One region of the Streptomyces sp. AK02-01A genome, then DNA from elsewhere that is predicted to be linked to it. Evidence: riboswitches for the same ligand, from Rfam matches in the RefSeq annotation. Region 1 holds a riboswitch; the other holds the start of a gene.
The links. A riboswitch is a leader RNA that binds a small molecule or an ion and turns the genes downstream of it on or off. The one in region 1 is predicted to bind glycine.
Positions count from the first base shown of each region.

Region 2: it holds a riboswitch for glycine, as region 1 does, so the genes downstream of both, gcvP (aminomethyl-transferring glycine dehydrogenase) here and gcvT (glycine cleavage system aminomethyltransferase GcvT) in region 1, are expected to answer to the same signal.

Region 1 is NZ_JARBAE010000012.1:113,362-122,454, forward strand. Features, by position in the region: gene PV679_RS14590 (GlxA family transcriptional regulator) at 1-277, shown strand, start outside; gene gap (type I glyceraldehyde-3-phosphate dehydrogenase) at 410-1,405, shown strand; gene PV679_RS14600 (L-serine ammonia-lyase) at 1,638-3,020, opposite strand; gene glyA (serine hydroxymethyltransferase) at 3,305-4,573, opposite strand; gene gcvH (glycine cleavage system protein GcvH) at 4,627-5,004, opposite strand; gene gcvT (glycine cleavage system aminomethyltransferase GcvT) at 5,093-6,241, opposite strand; glycine riboswitch at 6,390-6,487, opposite strand; gene PV679_RS14620 (AAA family ATPase) at 6,750-7,421, shown strand; gene PV679_RS14625 (enhanced serine sensitivity protein SseB) at 7,527-8,267, shown strand; gene PV679_RS14630 (enhanced serine sensitivity protein SseB C-terminal domain-containing protein) at 8,554-9,093, shown strand, end outside.
Region 2 is NZ_JARBAE010000058.1:22,528-31,620, forward strand. Features, by position in the region: gene PV679_RS32685 (hypothetical protein) at 282-890, shown strand; gene PV679_RS32690 (DUF5999 family protein) at 1,203-1,409, shown strand; gene gcvP (aminomethyl-transferring glycine dehydrogenase) at 1,539-4,424, opposite strand; glycine riboswitch at 4,601-4,699, opposite strand; gene PV679_RS32700 (PRC-barrel domain-containing protein) at 4,813-5,211, shown strand; gene PV679_RS32705 (DNA polymerase IV) at 5,106-6,599, opposite strand; gene PV679_RS32710 (MerR family transcriptional regulator) at 6,663-7,232, opposite strand; gene PV679_RS32715 (bifunctional nuclease family protein) at 7,412-7,885, opposite strand; partial or broken gene PV679_RS32720 (MerR family transcriptional regulator) at 7,938-8,635, opposite strand; gene PV679_RS32725 (FHA domain-containing protein) at 8,653-9,093, opposite strand, start outside.

The DNA of each region.
Region 1 (9,093 bases):
GCCCCTCACCCTTGAAGTGCTCGCCCGGCACGCGGCGGTGTCGCCGCGCACGTTCTCGCGGCGCTTCGTCGAGGACACGGGATACACACCAATGCAGTGGGTCATGCGAGCCCGCATCGACGTGGCCCGTGAGCTGCTCGAACGTTCGCAGCGGGGCATCGAGCAGATCGCCGCCGACGTCGGTCTCGGCACCGGCGCGAATCTGCGGCTGCACTTCCAGCGCATCCTCGACACCACGCCGAGCGAGTACCGGCGCACCTTCGCCCAGGGGCAGTAGCACACCACCACCACATGGCGTGATCCTTGTGGAAGCCACGTGGCGTGATCCTTGTGGACCCTGGCGATCACGCCGCTGTCACCGGCGGACGCCGCGCGAGAACCTGGTGGTGAACCTGAAGGGACACCATTCATGACTCGCATCGCCATCAACGGATTCGGCCGCATCGGACGCAATGTGCTGCGCGCGCTGCTCGAACGCGACAGCGACCTGGAGGTCGTCGCCGTCAACGACCTCACGGAGCCCGCCACGCTCGCGCGGCTGCTCGCCTATGACACGACGGCGGGCCGGCTCGGCCGCCCGGTGACTGTCGACGGGGACGCCCTCGTCGTCGACGGCCGTCGCATCACCGTGATCGCCGAGCGCGAACCGGCGCGGCTGCCGTGGGCCGAGCTCGGCGTCGACATCGTGCTTGAGGCGACCGGCCGCTTCACATCGGCGACGGCCGCCCGCGCCCACATCGACGCGGGCGCGAAAAAGGTACTCATCAGCGCGCCGGCGGACGGCGCCGATGTCACGCTCGCGTTCGGGGTCAACACCGACGCGTACGACCCGGCCGCGCACACGATCGTCTCGAACGCCTCGTGCACGACCAACGCGCTCGCGCCGCTGGCCGCCGTGCTCGACGGTCTTGCCGGCATCGAGCACGGCTTCATGACGACGGTGCACGCCTACACGCAGGAGCAGAATCTGCAGGACGGTCCGCACCGCGACGCCCGCCGCGCCCGCGCGGCCGCCGTCAACATCGTGCCCACCACGACAGGCGCCGCCAAGGCGATCGGCCTCGTGCTGCCGAACCTCGACGGCAAGCTGTCCGGCGACTCGATCCGCGTGCCGGTTCCGGTGGGATCGATCGTCGAGCTCAATACGACCGTCGCGCGTGATGTGACGCGCGAGGAGGTGCTGGCGGCGTACCGCGACGCGGCGCAGGGGTCGCTCGCGGGCGTACTCGAATACTCGGACGACCCGCTCGTGTCGTCCGACATCACGGGCAACCCGGCCTCGTCGATCTTCGACTCGGCTCTCACCCGCGTCGACGGCCGCCACGTCAAGGTGGTCGCCTGGTACGACAACGAGTGGGGCTTCTCGAACCGCGTGATCGATACGCTCGAACTCCTCGCCGGCTGACCGGAAACCGGGGCGGCCCGCCTGCGGGAACTCGGAGTGCACACGCCGCGCCCAGCCGGGGCGGCAGACGACCGGACGTGCTGTGGGAACACCCTGCCAGTCCCGCAGCGCGCCGGTCCGCTTGGGCACCACGACGATCAGGACGGGCGTCCAGGTGAACGTCCGCCGTGCACACGGGAAAGTCCCCGACCGGGCTGCGAGCCGAGGAAACCGCTGATCAGCGTACGTTTCCTCAGCACTCGATGATGTTCACCGCGAGCCCGCCGCGCGCGGTCTCCTTGTACTTGACCGACATGTCCGCGCCCGTCTCCTTCATGGTCTTGATGACCTTGTCCAGGGAGACCTTGTGGCTGCCGTCACCGCGCAGCGCCATCTTCGCCGCCGTGACCGCCTTCACCGCCGCCATGCCGTTGCGCTCGATGCACGGGATCTGCACCAGGCCGCCGACCGGGTCGCACGTCAGGCCGAGGTTGTGCTCCATGCCGATCTCGGCGGCGTTCTCCACCTGTTCCGTGCTGCCGCCGAGCACCTCGGCGAGTGCGCCCGCCGCCATCGAGCAGGCCGAGCCGACCTCGCCCTGGCAGCCGACCTCGGCGCCGGAGATGGAGGCGTTCTCCTTGAAGAGCATGCCGATCGCGCCCGCCGCGAGCAGGAAGCGGACCACGCCCTCCGCCTTCTCCTCGTCGGTGGCGCCGCCCGCCACGAAGTTCACGTAGTAGTGCAGCACGGCCGGGATGATGCCGGCGGCGCCGTTGGTGGGAGCCGTCACGACGCGGCCGCCCGCGGCGTTCTCCTCGTTCACGGCCATCGCGTAGAGCGTGATCCACTCCATGGCGTGGCCCTGCGGGTCGCCTTCCGCGCGAAGCTGGCGCGCGGAGTGGGCCGCGCGGCGGCGGACCTTGAGGCCGCCGGGCAGGATGCCCTCGCGGGCCATTCCGCGCGAGACACATGCCTGCATCACCCGCCAGATCTCCAGCAGGCCGGCCCGGATCTCGTCCTCCGTGCGCCATGCCTTCTCGTTCTCCAGCATCAGCGCGGAGATCGACAGGCCCGTCTCCCGTGACAGACGCAGCAGCTCGTCACCGGTGCGGAAGGGATGGGTGAGCACCGTGTCGTCGAGCTTGATCCGGTCCTCGCCCACCGCGTCCTCGTCCACGACGAAACCGCCGCCGACCGAGTAGTACGTCTTCTCCAGGAGCAGACCGCCGTCGGCGTCGTACGCGGAGAGCGTCATGCCGTTGGCGTGGTACGGCAGGGCCTTGCGGCGGTGCAGGACCAGATCCTCGCCGGCGTCGAAGGCGATCTCGTGCGTCCCGAGCAGATTGAGCCGGCCGCTGGTGCGGATACGTTCCGCCTGATCGTCGGCGCTCTCCACGTCGACCGTGCGCGGAGAGTTGCCCTCCAGGCCGAGGAGGACGGCCTTCGGGGTGCCGTGGCCATGGCCGGTGGCGCCGAGCGAGCCGTACAGCTCGGCCCGTACCGACGCGGTGTGGACGAGCACGCCCTCGTTCTTGAGGCGGCGGGCGAACATCCGGGCCGCGCGCATCGGGCCGACGGTGTGCGAGCTGGACGGGCCGATGCCGATCGAGAACAGGTCGAAGACCGAGATGGCCACGGGGGTACTCCTCTGACGGGTAGACGCCGTTGTCTGCCGGGGTGGCGCAGAAACCGCACGTACACAGATACGTGTCCGCGGGGTACGCGGACACGGGACACACGGATACACGGATGGACGCATACGCGAACAACGCGAGATACATGGTGCGGGGCACCGCGCGTACACGGTCGGGTGTGCGCGCGGTGCCCCGTGGGTCGTGCCGTTTCCCTCGAAAGGGCCGTTCTTCTCGAAAAGGCCGTTTCCCTGGAAAGGCCCCGCGAGGGTCAATCGGTCCGGAATCGCTAGAGACCAGGGTAGAGCGGGTGCTTCTCGGCCAGTACGGAGACCCGGCCGGCCAGTGCGGCGCGGTCGAACGACGGCTTGAGCGCCGCCGCGATGATCTCCGCGACCTCGCTGAAGTCCTCCGCGCCGAAGCCGCGGGTGGCGAGCGCCGGCGTGCCGATCCGCAGGCCCGAGGTGACCATCGGAGGCCGCGGGTCGTTCGGGACGGCGTTGCGGTTGACCGTGATGCCGATCTCGTGGAGGCGGTCCTCGGCCTGCTGTCCGTCCAGCTCGGAGTGGCGCAGGTCGACCAGGACCAGGTGGACGTCCGTACCACCGGAGAGGACGGAGACGCCCGCCTCGGTGACATCCGGCCGCACCAGGCGCTCGGCGAGGATACGGGCGCCTTCCAGGGTGCGCTGCTGGCGCTCCTTGAACTCGTCCGTGGCCGCGATCTTGAAGGCGACCGCCTTGCCCGCGATGACATGCTCCAGCGGGCCGCCCTGCTGTCCCGGGAAGACCGCGGAGTTGATCTTCTTCGCCAGTTCCCGCGTGGAGAGGATCACTCCGCCGCGCGGACCGCCGAGGGTCTTGTGCGTGGTCGTGGTCACGACATGCGCGTGCGGCACCGGGTTGGGGTGCAGGCCCGCGGCGACCAGACCGGCGAAGTGCGCCATGTCGACCATGAGGTACGCGCCGACCTCGTCCGCGATCCGGCGGAAGGCCGCGAAGTCGAGTTGGCGGGGATACGCCGACCAGCCGGCCACGATCAGCTTGGGCCGGGACTCCTTGGCGAGCCGCTCGACCTCGGCCATGTCGACCTGACCGGTCTCCTCGTCGACGTGGTAGGCGACGACGTTGTAGAGCTTGCCGGAGAAGTTGATCTTCATGCCGTGGGTCAGGTGCCCGCCGTGCGCGAGGTTCAGACCCATGATGGTGTCGCCGGGAGAGAGCAGCGCGAACATCGCGGCGGCGTTCGCCTGCGCGCCGGAGTGCGGCTGTACGTTCGCGTGCTCGGCCCCGAAGAGCGCCTTGACACGGTCGATGGCGATCTGCTCGATGACATCGACGTGCTCGCAGCCGCCGTAGTAGCGGCGGCCCGGATAGCCCTCCGCGTACTTGTTGGTCAGTACGGAGCCCTGGGCCTCCATGACCGCGACCGGAGCGAAGTTCTCCGAGGCGATCATTTCGAGGGTGGACTGCTGACGGTGGAGTTCGGCGTCGACAGCGGCGGCGACGTCCGGGTCGAGCTCGTGGAGCGAGGTGTTCAGAAGCGACTTCGAAGACATCACAGTCCCTGGGGTCTCAGTTGCCGTGGGCACGTCGTGTGCCGGTGGGCACGTCAGTTGCCGGAGAACTCTGTGTACTCGTCGGCGGAGAGCAGGTCCTTCGGCTCCTCCGTGACGCGCACCTTGAACAGCCAGCCGCCCTCGAACGGAGCGGAGTTCACCAGCGAGGGCTCGTCCACGACGTCCTGGTTCGTCTCGACGACCTCACCGGTCACCGGGGCGTACAGATCGCTGACCGACTTGGTCGACTCCAGCTCACCGCAGGTCTCGCCCGCGGTCACCGTGTCACCCACCTCCGGGAGCTGGACATACACGACATCGCCGAGGGCGTTGGCCGCGTGCTCCGTGATACCGACCGTCGACACGCCGTCCTCGGCGGCCGTCAGCCACTCGTGCTCCTTGCTGTAACGAAGCTGCTGGGGGTTGCTCATGAGGTGAATTCTCCTGTACGCGGGGGAGTGCTGAGGAACGGATGTCTTACGGACCGAGACGGCCCCGGGCACGGCCGGGACGGCCGGGTCACTTCTGACGCTTGTAGAAGGGCAGTGCGACGACCTCGTACGGTTCGTGCGAGCCGCGGATGTCCACTCCGACACCGGCCGTGCCGGGCTCCGCGTGCGACGCGTCGACATACGCCATGGCGATCGGCCTGCCCAGGGTCGGTGAAGGGGCGCCGGAGGTGATCTCGCCGACGGTCACTCCGCCGACGACGACCTGATAGCCGGCGCGCGGCACTCGCCGGCCCTCGGCGACCAGGCCGACCAGCTTGCGCGGCGGAGCGGACGCGGCGCGCTCGGCGGCGGCCTCCAGCGCCGGACGTCCGACGAAGTCGCCGTCGTTCGACGTCTTCTCGAACTTGACGACCCGGCCGAGGCCGGCGTCGAACGGGGTCAGGCCGGTGGTCAGCTCGTTGCCGTACAGCGGCATGCCCGCCTCAAGACGGAGGGTGTCGCGGCAGGACAGCCCGCAGGGCACCAGACCGACTCCTTCGCCGGCCTCGGTCAGCGCCTGCCACAGCCGCTCCGCGTACCGGGGCTCGACGAACAGCTCGAAACCGTCCTCGCCGGTGTAGCCCGTACGGGCGATGAGCGCGGGCACACCGGCCACGGTGCCGGGCAGGCCCGCGTAGTACTTGAGCCCGTCCAGATCGGCGTCGGTCAGCGACTTCAGGATGCCGGGCGACTCCGGGCCCTGGACCGCCAGCAGCGCGTACGCGTCACGGTCGTCGCGCACCTCGGCGTCGAAACCGGCCGCGCGGCCGGTCAGCGCGTCCAGCACGGTCTGGGCGTTGGAGGCGTTGGCGACGACCATGTACTCGTCCTCGCCGAGGCGGTAGACGATCAGGTCGTCCAGGATCCCGCCGTCCTCCCGGCAGATCATCGTGTAGCGGGCGCGGCCCACGGCGACGGCGCCGATATTGCCGACCAGCGCGTAGTCGAGCAGCCGGGCCGCCTCCGGCCCGGTGACGGTGATCTCGCCCATGTGGGAGAGATCGAAGAGACCGGCCCTGGTGCGGACGGCGTTGTGTTCGTCGCGTTCGCTGCCGTACCGCAGCGGCATGTCCCAGCCCGCGAAGTCGGTCATGGTCGCGCCCAGCGCGCGGTGCACGGCGTCGAGCGCCGTACGGCGCGGGCTGCTGGAGGTGCTGCTCGGCGGGACATGGCTCATCGGTGTGGCTCCCAGGGCATGACGGGCGAGGACGATCCTCCCCATCTGTCATCGGAACCTGAGAGGTTCACCACGACCGTACGTACAGACGGTCATGACTTGCACCTTGGGTGGGGCCGCAGAGCTGCGGCCCGCTTTTCAGATATGCCTCATCCACGCGGTTCGGGGCCTGAGAGATTCAAGGGAGGAACTTGCTCCTTCGGCGCCCGGCGCACACGGTGACCGGGACTCTCCCGCGCGGATTCAAACGGCCGGTATGCAGTTGGCGGGCACATCATCGCACGCGTCGGGGCCGAGGGCGCGATGGAGCCCGCGGCTCAGGCGTCGCGGACCGGGCGGCCCGGCCCAGGCGTCGCGAACCGGGCCGGACTTCCGAGGCGCGCTCCAGCGGCGCGCCCGGTCCCTGACTCGCCGGGCTCCGTGAAAAGCTTGTACGGCATTACCATTTCTTTACACTTCATGGGCAAGGGTCATGTGCCAGGGTGACTGAGCTGACAGGGGGACGGCGATGAGGTCGCACGGGGTTGGCACGTACGCGGCGACGGCGGGGGCGCCCGCCCGGCGGGAGGCCCGGGAGGCGGTGACGCGGCCCGTGCCGGTGGTCCGGGATCTGCGGGCGCGCGACGGCCGGGTGCCGGCGGGCCTCGCTTTCGCCGCGGGAGACATAGTGGTCGTCTCCGGGCTGCCGGGCAGCGGCAAGTCGACTCTGATCCGGCGGGCCGCCGCGGGCGGCGGAATCGATTCCCAGGACACCAGGGACCGCTGGGAGCGACGGCTTCCCGGCCGCCTGCCGTACGCCGTCTACCGCCCGCTCGTCCGCCTCGCGCACTACGCCGGGCTGCGCCGCGCGCTGCGCTCCGGCGAGAGCGTCGTCGTCCATGACTGCGGTACGCAGGCCTGGGTGCGGCGCTGGCTGGCGCGGGAGGCCCGCAGGCGCGGCCGGCGGCTCCATCTCGTCCTGCTGGACGTCACACCGGAGGTCGCGCGCGCGGGCCAGCGGGAACGCGGCCGCGGTGTCTCCGGTTACGCGTTCGCCCGCCACCGCCGCGCGGTGGGCGGTCTGATCGCCGCGGCCGAGACCGGCCGTCTGCCGCGCGGTTGCGCCTCCGCCGTTCTGCTCGACAGGGCCGCGGCGGGAGCGCTCGGCGGCATCACCTTCCCGGCGCCGCGCGGAGAGTGAGCGGCGGCCCGGCGCCGGGACCACGGCTCTCCGCCCGCCTGGCCGCCGCGGGTCGCGTCCCGCGGCGTTAAGGTCGGCGGCAGCAACGTGGGCGGAGGGAAGACCGTGAATACAGCATGGCCGGGCAATGAGCTCGAAGAGGTGCTCACCGCCTCGCTCGGGAGCGACGCGGCGGGCGGACGGCTGGTCGAGGTGCTCGGCAGAAGCCAGATCTGGGTGCCGCTGCCCAACGGCGGCGGCCCCGACAGCGCCAATCTGGATCTGCCGACGATGGAGATCGAGGGCGTCCCTTACGTCCCGGTGTTCAGCTCCGAACAGCAGTACCTCCAGTGCGTCGGCGGCCATATGCCGTTCACCGTCGCACCGGCCCGCGACTTCGCCCGAGGGCTGCCGCCGGGGCTCGGTATCGCGGTCAACCCGGGCGGCGCGGTCGGCGCGCCGCTGCCGCCGCTCGCCGTGGCCGAGCTGTGCCGGACGGGCCGCAGCCCGCTCGACGGCCCCGCGTCCGGCGGACGCGTCCGGCTCTTCGAGCCGGACTGGCAGGAGGACCCGGTCGACTTCCTCACCGCCGCCGCCGCCGAGTTCGAGTCGGCCGGTGTGGTGCTCTCCGCCCGCCGCGCGCTCGCCAGCGTGGAGGGTGAGGCCCCGGTGCTGTTCATAGGTGTCCAGCTCTCCTCCTGGGAGCCGGCCGACCGCAACGCGCCGATGGACGCGCTCGGCCGTGCGCTGGGCCGGGTCCAGGTGGGCTGGCCGGTCAATCTCGTCCTGCTGGACGTGGCCCAGGACCCGGTCGGCGACTGGCTGCTGGCGAAAGTGCGTCCCTTCTATCAGCGCGGGTACGTCTGAGCCTGTCCGGAACGGGCAGGTGCCGTCCGTCCGCTCCCTGGACATGGCGCCGGACATAGCGCCGGACATATCAGTCGTCAAGTCGGTGTCAGGACCGCCGCCTAAGCTGGTTTGATGGTCGGCGCGGTCGGTGTGGCCGTGGCCGGGTTCGTGGCGGTCGCCGCCGGCCGCGGTTTCCCCGGGGCCGCCGCACCGCCCGGCCGGACCCGGCACGACGGACGGCTGACGCCGCCGGGGCTTCGGGGGAGTTGGCCGAATGGTGGATCGAAGAGGGGCGGGACCCAGAGTGAGCGCGTCAGGCACCGCTGCGACCGGGCAGGTCGAGCACATGCTGAGCCAGGTGACGCCGGGGCGCTACGACGCGTACGAGGCGCTCCTGCACGCTCTCGCCGAGGACAGCGTCTGGATGCTGCTCTGGCACGGCCGGGCCGGTTCGCCCGAGGCCCAGTACGGCAACATGGAGATCGACGGACTGGGCTACGCGCCCTGCGTCACCTCCGCGCAGGAGCTCGCCGTCAGCGGCTGGAACCGCGCGCACGAGGTGGTCACAGGCCGTGACATCGCCCGCGCCCTCTATCCCGACCGCTGGGGAATCTGGCTCAATCCGCACGCTCCCGGCGGTGGCGTCGGCATTCCGTGGCTCGATCTGCGCCGGATCGCCACCGGCCTCGACCGGATGCCGGCCGGCCCGCTGCGGCTCTCGGAACCGGCCATCGAACTCCCGCAGTTCTACGCCCAGCTCACGCAGAACGCGCACCGCACGCCCGTGGTGCGCTCGCTGCGCCGTGCCTGGGTGCAGCCGGCGCTCGGCGCCCCGTATCTCGCG
Region 2 (9,093 bases), on a different contig from region 1:
GGACGAATCAACGCAGGCCAGGCGCCTGCGTTCACTGTTTATCAACAGAAACTTCGCGGGAGAAGGGCCTAATAGTGACTTGCCCGCAATATCCATGAGAGCTAGAAGAAACATGATGTGAACACGTGTCGTATAAACTGCGGTACAAGGCAGAGAGCCCGCATCCGGCCGCACAGCCCTGACGCCAACCTCTGACCCCGCATATGCCGACAGCGACGTCCGCACACGCCCATGCTCCACCTCACGCGTCACCCTGTCTCCTGAGTGAGAGGCAACCCACCATGCCGCTGCATGTCCCCCCGGCCCCCGCGCCCGCCCTGCGCAGCGTTCTCGCGGCACTCGGTTCCCCCACGGCCGTCCGCGACGCCCGCACGCCCGCTCTGCAGTCCGTCCAGGGACCGCTGAGCCCCGAGCTTCCGCTTCCCGTCCATGTACTCGACCAGGTCACTCCGGCCGGCCGAACGGCCACGCCGGAGGGCCGCGTCCCGCGGACCAGGCTGGTCGGCTGGCGTTTCCTGATCCGCAGCGGTGACCACGCCGTGGCCGCCGCCGACACGATGCTCACCGCGGACGGCTGGGCCTTCTCGCGCTTCTTCGAGGGCCCGTACGTCACCGCCACCGAGCGCGCCGTGCGCCAGGCGGAGAGTCTGGGCACCGCCTATCAGCCACGGCTGCTGTCGGTGCCCGAGCTGTACATGCTCACGCTCTGGCTGCACGCGGACACGGAGGCGGACGCCTCCGCCGGTTCGCCCGCGGCGTCCGACGTCCTGGTGCCTCTGGCACCCGCGCCGCCGGGTATCGCGGCGCACCGTCCGCATCGCGTCGCCGAGCTGCTGCCGGTGATCGGGCTGCGGCTCACTCCGGCGCCACTCCTGCGCACCCCGGCCTGAACCACCTTCGGACGGCCGGCCTCTCTTCGGCGGCAGTCCTGTGCCCCGCGGCCCCCACGACCGCGGGGCACAGGACTGCCCATCCGGACTAGCCCGGACCGGCCACCCCGAACCACCCGAAAAGACAGCGAAGTTGAGCCGAACCGTCCGGCCGGGTGACACGTCATTGAGCATAGGGAAGCGCTGCCGCGAAATACCTGCGGATTACCGTCTGTAGGGCAACACTAGGACTGGACCAAACAGATACGGGGGGCGGCCATGACCACATCGAGCCGCAGGACACTCGCCACGACACAGCGAAAGAACTCACCCATGTGCCAGCACCAGCCAGCCTGTCCTTCAGCCGACTCCGCCGACCGCGACGCCGCCCGACTGACGGCACACCACCCCGAGCAGGGCTGGAGTCTGCTGTGCAATGGCGTCCTGGTCTTCGAGGACACCGGTGAACTGCTGCCGGACGGGAAGATCATCGGTCCGCACAGGCCGCTGCGGACCGAGCAGGTGGTGACGGCGGCCTGATGCCGTCCGGCGGCCTCGCCGCCGTCTTTCTGGCTGGGGCCGGCCCGCGGACGATCCCGCGCACCGGCCCCGACATGTGATCCGCCCGCAGGGCAGCTCTCCTGGCCTGCCCTGCCGAAGCGTCCCGTCTCAGTGGTCGTACGCGTCCAGCGGCGGGCAGGAGCAGACCAGATTGCGGTCACCGAAGGCGCCGTCGATCCGGCGGACCGGCGGCCAGTACTTGTCCGCGGCCGAGACACCGGCCGGGAAGACCGCCTCGGAGCGGCTGTACGCGTGGTCCCACTCTCCGCCCAGCGCCGCGGCCGTGTGCGGGGCGTTACGCAGCGGGTTGTCGTCCGCGGGCCACTCGCCCGACGCGACCCGCTCGATTTCCGCGCGAATCGCGATCATCGCTTCGCAGAAGCGGTCGATCTCGTTCAGATCTTCGCTCTCGGTGGGCTCGATCATCAGCGTGCCCGCGACCGGGAAGGACATCGTCGGCGCATGGAAACCGTAGTCGATCAGCCTCTTGGCAATGTCGTCGACGCTGACACCGGTGGCCTTGGACAGCGGCCGCAGATCCACGATGCACTCATGGGCCACGAGTCCGTTGGGACCGGTGTAGAGCACCGGGTAGTGCGGTTCGAGGCGCTTGGCGATGTAGTTGGCCGCGAGCACGGCGACCTGCGTCGCGCGCTTGAGGCCCTCGCCACCCATCAGCCGTACGTACGCCCACGAGATCGGCAGGATGCCGGCCGAGCCCCAGGGAGCCGCCGAGATCGGTCCGATGCCCGTCTCCGGACCCGCGGCCGGCTGGAGCGGGTGGTTGGGCAGATACGGGGCCAGGTGGGCCCGTACACCGACGGGACCCACACCGGGGCCACCGCCGCCGTGCGGGATGCAGAACGTCTTGTGCAGATTCAGATGGGACACGTCCGAGCCGAACTTGCCGGGCTTGGCGAGCCCGACCAGCGCGTTGAGGTTGGCGCCGTCCACATACACCTGGCCGCCCGCGTCGTGCACCGCCGCGCAGATGTCACCGATGTGCTCCTCGAACACACCGTGTGTGGACGGGTAGGTGACCATCAGCACGGCGAGTTCGTCGCCGTACTGCTCGATCTTCGCGTGCAGGTCCTCGACATCGACGTCGCCGTCCTCACGGGTCTTCACGACGACGACCTTCATGCCGGCCATGACCGCGCTCGCGGCGTTCGTGCCGTGCGCGGAGGACGGGATGAGACAGACGGTACGGCCCATGTCGCCGTTGGCCCGGTGATACGCCCGTACGGCCAGCAGACCGGCCAGCTCGCCCTGCGAACCGGCGTTGGGCTGGAGGGAGACCGCGTCATAGCCGGTGACCTCGGCCAGCCGCTCCTCCAGCTCCCTGATGAGCGTCAGATAGCCCTGCGCCTGCTCGGCCGGGGCGAACGGGTGCAGCGCCCCGAACTCCGGCCAGGTCACCGGCTCCATCTCCGTGGTCGCGTTCAGCTTCATGGTGCAGGAGCCCAGCGGGATCATGCCCCGGTCCAGCGCGTAGTCACGGTCGGCGAGCCGGCGCAGATAGCGCAGCATCGCGGTCTCGGAGCGGTGCTGGTGGAAGACGGGATGCGTCAGGTAGTCGTCGGTACGCAGCAGGCCCTCGGGCAGGGCGTCGGCCGTGACCGCGTCCAGCGCCTCGATGTCGCTCTCGATCCCGAAGGCGTGCCACACGGTGGTGAGCTGAACACGCCCGGTGGTCTCGTCGCAGGCGACGGAGACATGGTCGGCGTCCACACGGTGGAGGTTGACGCCGTTCTCACGGGCGGCGGCGACCACATCGGCGGCCCGGCCCGGGAGCCGGACGGTCAGCGTGTCGAAATACGCCTCGTGCACGATCTCGGCACCGCCGGCGCGCAGGCCCTCGGCGAGCAGCGTCGCATAGCGATGGGTGCGCCGCGCGATGCTCCGCAGCCCGTCGGGGCCGTGGTAGACCGCGTACATCCCGGCCATGACGGCGAGCAGCACCTGCGCGGTGCAGATGTTGCTGGTGGCCTTCTCGCGGCGGATGTGCTGTTCACGGGTCTGCAGCGCCAGCCGGTACGCCTTGTTGCCGTCGGCGTCCACGGAGACTCCGACGAGCCGGCCCGGCAGGCTGCGTGCGAACTTCTCGCGGACGGCCATGTACCCGGCGTGCGGTCCGCCGAAGCCCATCGGCACACCGAAGCGCTGTGTGGTGCCGACCGCGATGTCCGCGCCCAGCTCACCGGGCGAGGTGAGGAGGGTCAGCGCGAGCAGATCGGCGGCGACGGTGACAATGGCGCCGAGCTCATGTGCCCGCTCGACGACGGGCCTGATGTCCCGTACCGCTCCCGACGCGCCCGGGTACTGGATCAGCACGCCGAAGACACCGCGCGCGGCCGTCTCGGCGGGGATGCCATCGCTCAGGTCCGCGACGACCACCTCGACGCCGGTCGGCTCGGCGCGGGTCTTGATCACGGCGATGGTCTGCGGCAGAGCGTCGGCGTCGACCAGGAAGACGCCGTCCTTGACCTTGCCGACCCGGCGGGCCAGCGCCATCGCCTCCGCCGCGGCGGTGCCCTCGTCCAGCAGGGAGGCGCCCGAGGTCGGCAGGCCGGTCAGGTCCGCCACAACGGTCTGGAAGTTGAGCAGTGCCTCCAGCCGGCCCTGGGAGATCTCCGGCTGGTACGGCGTGTACGCGGTGTACCAGGCCGGGTTCTCCATGACATTGCGGAGGATCACCGGCGGAGTGAAGGTGCCGTAGTAACCAAGACCGATCATCGGCGCGAGCACCTGGTTGCGGTCGCCGAGCGAGCGCAGCTCGGCCTCGACCTCCGCCTCGGTACGGGCGGCGGGAAGCCGCAGCGCCTCCGCACTCTTGATCACGTCGGGCACCGCCGCGGCGGTCAGCTCGTCGAGCGAGCCGTAGCCGACCTGCGCCAGCATCTTCGCCTGCGCCCCGGCGTCGGGCCCGATGTGACGCTGCTCGAAGGGTGTGCCGCGCTCAAGCTGGGAGAGCGGAATGCGGTTGGGGGTCATGCGGAGGCCTCCTGGTCTGACACGACCTGCGAGGGCACCGCGACGCGGGTGCCCGGACGGCCTCCCCCTCTGTCATCTCGACCTGAGAGCTTCACCGGCCCGCCCTGAGGCAGCCCGGCTTTCACCGTCGGTGAGAGCGGATGCCGTCCGACGCCCGCCCTGCTTTCCAGAGTGACCTCGTCCATGCGGTACAGGGGCCTGAGAGATTCCGGGGAGGATTTGCTCCTTCGGCGTCCTCCGATGATCTCACCGGAAGACTCTCCCGCACGGGGTCAGCAGCCGCCAGCCAGCCTACCAGCGCGCCCTGGGGCACAACTTTCGAGTGGCCGATGCCACAAATCTGCACTTTTGTATTATTTACGTGCAGTTGCGACCAGTTGGAGGGACCGTGGAGACCGACATCGATCCGCGCAGCCTGATCGGCCGCAAGGCGTTCGACCGTGACGGCCACAAGCTCGGGACGGTGGACGAGGTGTATCTGGACGATGCCACCGGAGCCCCTGAGTGGGCGGCCGTCCGCACCGGACTCTTCAGCCGCGACGCCTTCGTCCCGCTCGCACCCAGCACTCTCGCCGACGACGCGCTCCATGTCCCCTTCGAACGCGCCCTCATCAAGGACGCTCCGGACTTCGGCGTCGGCCGCCATCTCTCGCCCGAGCAGGAACTCCAGCTCTACCACCACTACGGACTGGCCCTTCCGGAGCCCGAGCCACCGGAGAGGCCCGCGTCCCGGTCCGACCGGGACGGCGAGCGCGACTTCGGACGGCTGGCCGGCCAGGACGACTGATCCGGCGGCTCGGACACCAGCGGCAGCGGCTCCGAGAGCTCCAGATCGGGGTCGTCGACCCAGAACGTCCGCACCCGGCCCGGCGCCGACCCGGGCTCCTCGAACCGTACGGTGACCCTCCGCAGCCCGCTGCCCTGCACCCAGCCCGCCCCGAACACGGTGTGCCGCACATCGTGTCCGGCCGGGAAGCGCCGCTCGGCGGGCGTCTCCGCCATCGCGGTCGCGGGCTCGGGGCCCGGCTCCGGGCCGCTCTCCGGCGGCCGGTCGCGCTCAGGCTCCGGGCCGTCGGCCGCTTCATGGGCGGCGGACTCATGGGCCGCCGCCTGGGCGAAGAGGTCCTCCTGTGTGAAGTCCGCGAGGCCGGTCACGCCCACGCCCAACAGCCGCACCCCGCCCGTGGTGTCCACCGACTCCAGCAGCCGCCCGGCCGCCTCCCGCACCACTCCCGGGTCGTCCGTGGGCCCGCGCAGCGTCTCCGAACGGGTCAGCGTCGAGAAGTCGTACCGCCGCACCTTGAGGACGACGGTCCGGCCCGAGCGGCCGGCCGACCGCAGCCGCCGCACACAGCGGTCGGCGAGCCGGTCGACCTCCGTCCGCACCCGCACCCGGTCGTGCAGATCGACATCGAAGGTGTCCTCGACCGACACCGACTTGGCGTCGCGCTCGGACACCACGGGCCGGTCGTCGTATCCGCGCGCCATCCGGTACAGCGAGGCTCCGTGCGCCTTCCCCAGCAGCCGTACGAGCTCGTCCTCACCGGCTTCGGCCAACTCGGCGACCGTGGTCATCCCGGCCCGTCTCAGATGCTCACCGGTCGCCGGACCCACGCCGGGCAGCGTCCGTACGGGCATGGGCCCGAGCAACTCGCGCTCCGTGCCGGGTTCGATGAGGACCAGTCCGTCGGGCTTCGCCTGCTCCGAGCCGATCTTCGCCAGCATCTTGGACCCCGCCAGCCCCACCGAGCCGGTGAGCCCCGTCACCGCTCTGATGTCCCGGCGCAGCCGCTCCCCCGCCGCCCGCGCCGAGGCCGTGTCGTCGGCCGAACCGCCCGCCTCCAGATCCACGAAGGCCTCGTCCAGGCTGAGCGGCTCCACCAGCGGAGAGAGCCTGCCCAGCAGCTCCATCACCTGCTCGCTGATCGCGCGATAGACACTGAAGCGCGGCACGAGATACGCGGCGTTCGGCGCGAGGCGTCTCGCCTGCGCCATCGGCATGGCCGAATGCACACCGAACCGTCTCGCCTCGTACGACGCGGTCGACACCACGCCGCGTGGGCCCAGACCGCCGACCACCACCGGCTTTCCGCGCAGACTCGGCTTCGCCGCCTGCTCGGCGGCGGCGAAGAAGGCATCCATGTCCAGATGCAGAATGGTCGGCGCGGATCTCACTTCACCGATGCTGCCTCACGCCACTGACAATCGGTGGTGGGCGCGGCCCGCCCCGGGGAGCCGTCAGACCGCGCGGTCGCGGCGCCGCCGGGCCAGTTCGTCGGCCGGATTGTTGCCGACGAGCGTCTCGCCGGTGTCGATCCTCTCCCCGTGGAGCTGGGACAGCGCCGCCTGGACGTCCCGCCACACCACACCCACCGCGATCCCGAAAACCCCCTGGCCGCCCTGGAGCAGACTCACGACCTCGTCGGGCGAGGAGCACTCGTAGACCGTCGCGCCGTCGCTCATGAGCGTCACCCGCTCAAGGCCCTGGAATCCGCCGGCCCGAAGATGCTGGACCGCCGCCCTGATGTTCTGCAGAGCGACCCCGGTGTCCAGGAACCGCTTCACGATCTTGAGTACGACCACATCGCGGAAGCTGTAGAGCCGCTGAGTGCCCGATCCGTATGCCGGACGCACACTCGGCTCCACCAGCCCCGTACGCGCCCAGTAGTCCAACTGGCGGTACGTGATGCCCGCCGCCGCACAGGCGGTCGGGCCCCGGTATCCAACGGTCTCGACACCGGGGTCGGCCGCACTGCCGTGAAGCGGATACGGCCCGCCCGCCGCCGTACCGTCGCCGCTGCTTCTCACGCCGACCCTCCGTCCTTGACCTGCCCTGTCGAAGGTAGGCAGTCACCAGGGGTGCGTCAACGATCGCCACACTCGCCACGCCGAGTGATAATCACCCTGAGTGTGGTTTCCCGTGTCCCATTTCGGGGAAAGGCTGCTCGAATGCGCTGACGAAACCCGGCGCAGCGCTCACCGGACGCTCACTGACTATTGGTGCCGAAGTCCTCCGGAGAGATCTGGTCGAGGAACTCGCGGAACTTCTCCACCTCGTCCTCCTGCTCGTCCGGGATGGCGATACCGGCATCGTCCAGAACCCCGTCACTGCCATAGATCGGCGTGCCCGTGCGCAGGGCGAGCGCTATGGCGTCGGACGGCCTGGCGCTCACCTCGACCCCACTGGCGAAGACCAGCTCCGCGTAGAAGACCCCTTCACGCAGGTCCGTGATCCGGACCTCGGTGAGCTCCTGGCCCACCGCCTCAAGGACGTCCTTGAAGAGGTCATGGGTCAGTGGCCGGGCCGGGGCCATGCCCTGCTGGGCGAAGGCGATGGCGGTGGCCTCCCCCGGTCCGATCCAGATGGGGAGGTACCGGTCGCCTCCCACTTCACGCAGGAGCACGATCGGTTGATTGGAGGGCATTTCCACCCGGACACCCACAACGTCGAGCTCGTTCACACAGCAACCCTAGGACGTGCCCGGCCGGTTTGGGTAGTCGGACTCCCCGGGATCAGTGCTGCCGGACCCCGAGAGCCGTCCGCACCAGCGCCGCGTGCAGCCGTACGGAGAGCGCGGCCAGCTCCTTCGTGGTCGCCTCGGCATGGGCCCTGGTCTGCGGATTACGGTGCCGGCGCAACGGCGCCACCACCTGTTCGACCAGCCCGGCCTCGCGCTCGGCGGCCGCCTTCATGATCCGGAGATGCCGCGGCTCCAGCCCGAATTTCCCAAGATCCACGACCAGCTTGGCGACGGTGACGGACTCCGCGTCGTACCCGCCGTCCGGCAACGGGACGATGAGACCGTACGACTCCCACTCGTCGAGCCGGCTCTCGCCGACCTCGGCGGCGGCCAGCAGCTCCTCCCGGCCGTGCCGTCCGGGCGCTCCCGCGGAGCGCCGGGCGGCGGTACCGGCTCGCCGCGGCCGAGGGCCTCAAACTGCTCCCTGATGACCTTCAGCGGAAGATAGTGATCACGCTGCATCCGCAGCACCTGCGCCAGGCGCTCGACGTCCTCGGGGCTGAATTTGCGATAGCCCGAAGGAGTCCTGCACGGCTCGACCAGGCCCTCCGCCTCCAGAAACCGGATCTTGGAGATGGTGACCTCGGGAAACTCCTCCCGCAGCCGGGACAGCACCGCGCCGATGCTCACCAGCGGGCCATCCGCGGGGGCGGTGCCGTGACCGGCACCGCCCGACGGTGTTCGCAGCATGGACCTTCCCTGAGGGGTCACACGCCCCGCTGGCTCCCGTAGAAGACCAGCCGGTACTTTCCGATCTGGACCTCGTCGCCGTTCGACAGAAGGACCGAATCGATCCGCTCACGGTTGACGTACGTGCCGTTGAGGCTGCCCACGTCCGAGACGGTGAAGTGGCCGTCCGCGCCCCTGCGGAACTCCACATGGCGGCGGGACACGGTCACGTCGTCCAGGAAGATGTCGCTCTGCGGATGGCGGCCGGCCGTGGTCAGCTCACTGTCCAGCAGAAAGCGGCTGCCCGAATTCGGACCGCGTCGCACCACCAGGAGCGCGGAACCCATCGGCAGCGCGTCGACGGCCGCCTGCGCCTCCGGAGACAGCGACGGAAGCGCCGTCTGGCCGGTCACCTCGGAGTCATACGCCTCAAGACCGGAGATGGAGATCGTCGAGGTCGTCTCCGAAGCACGCTCCGG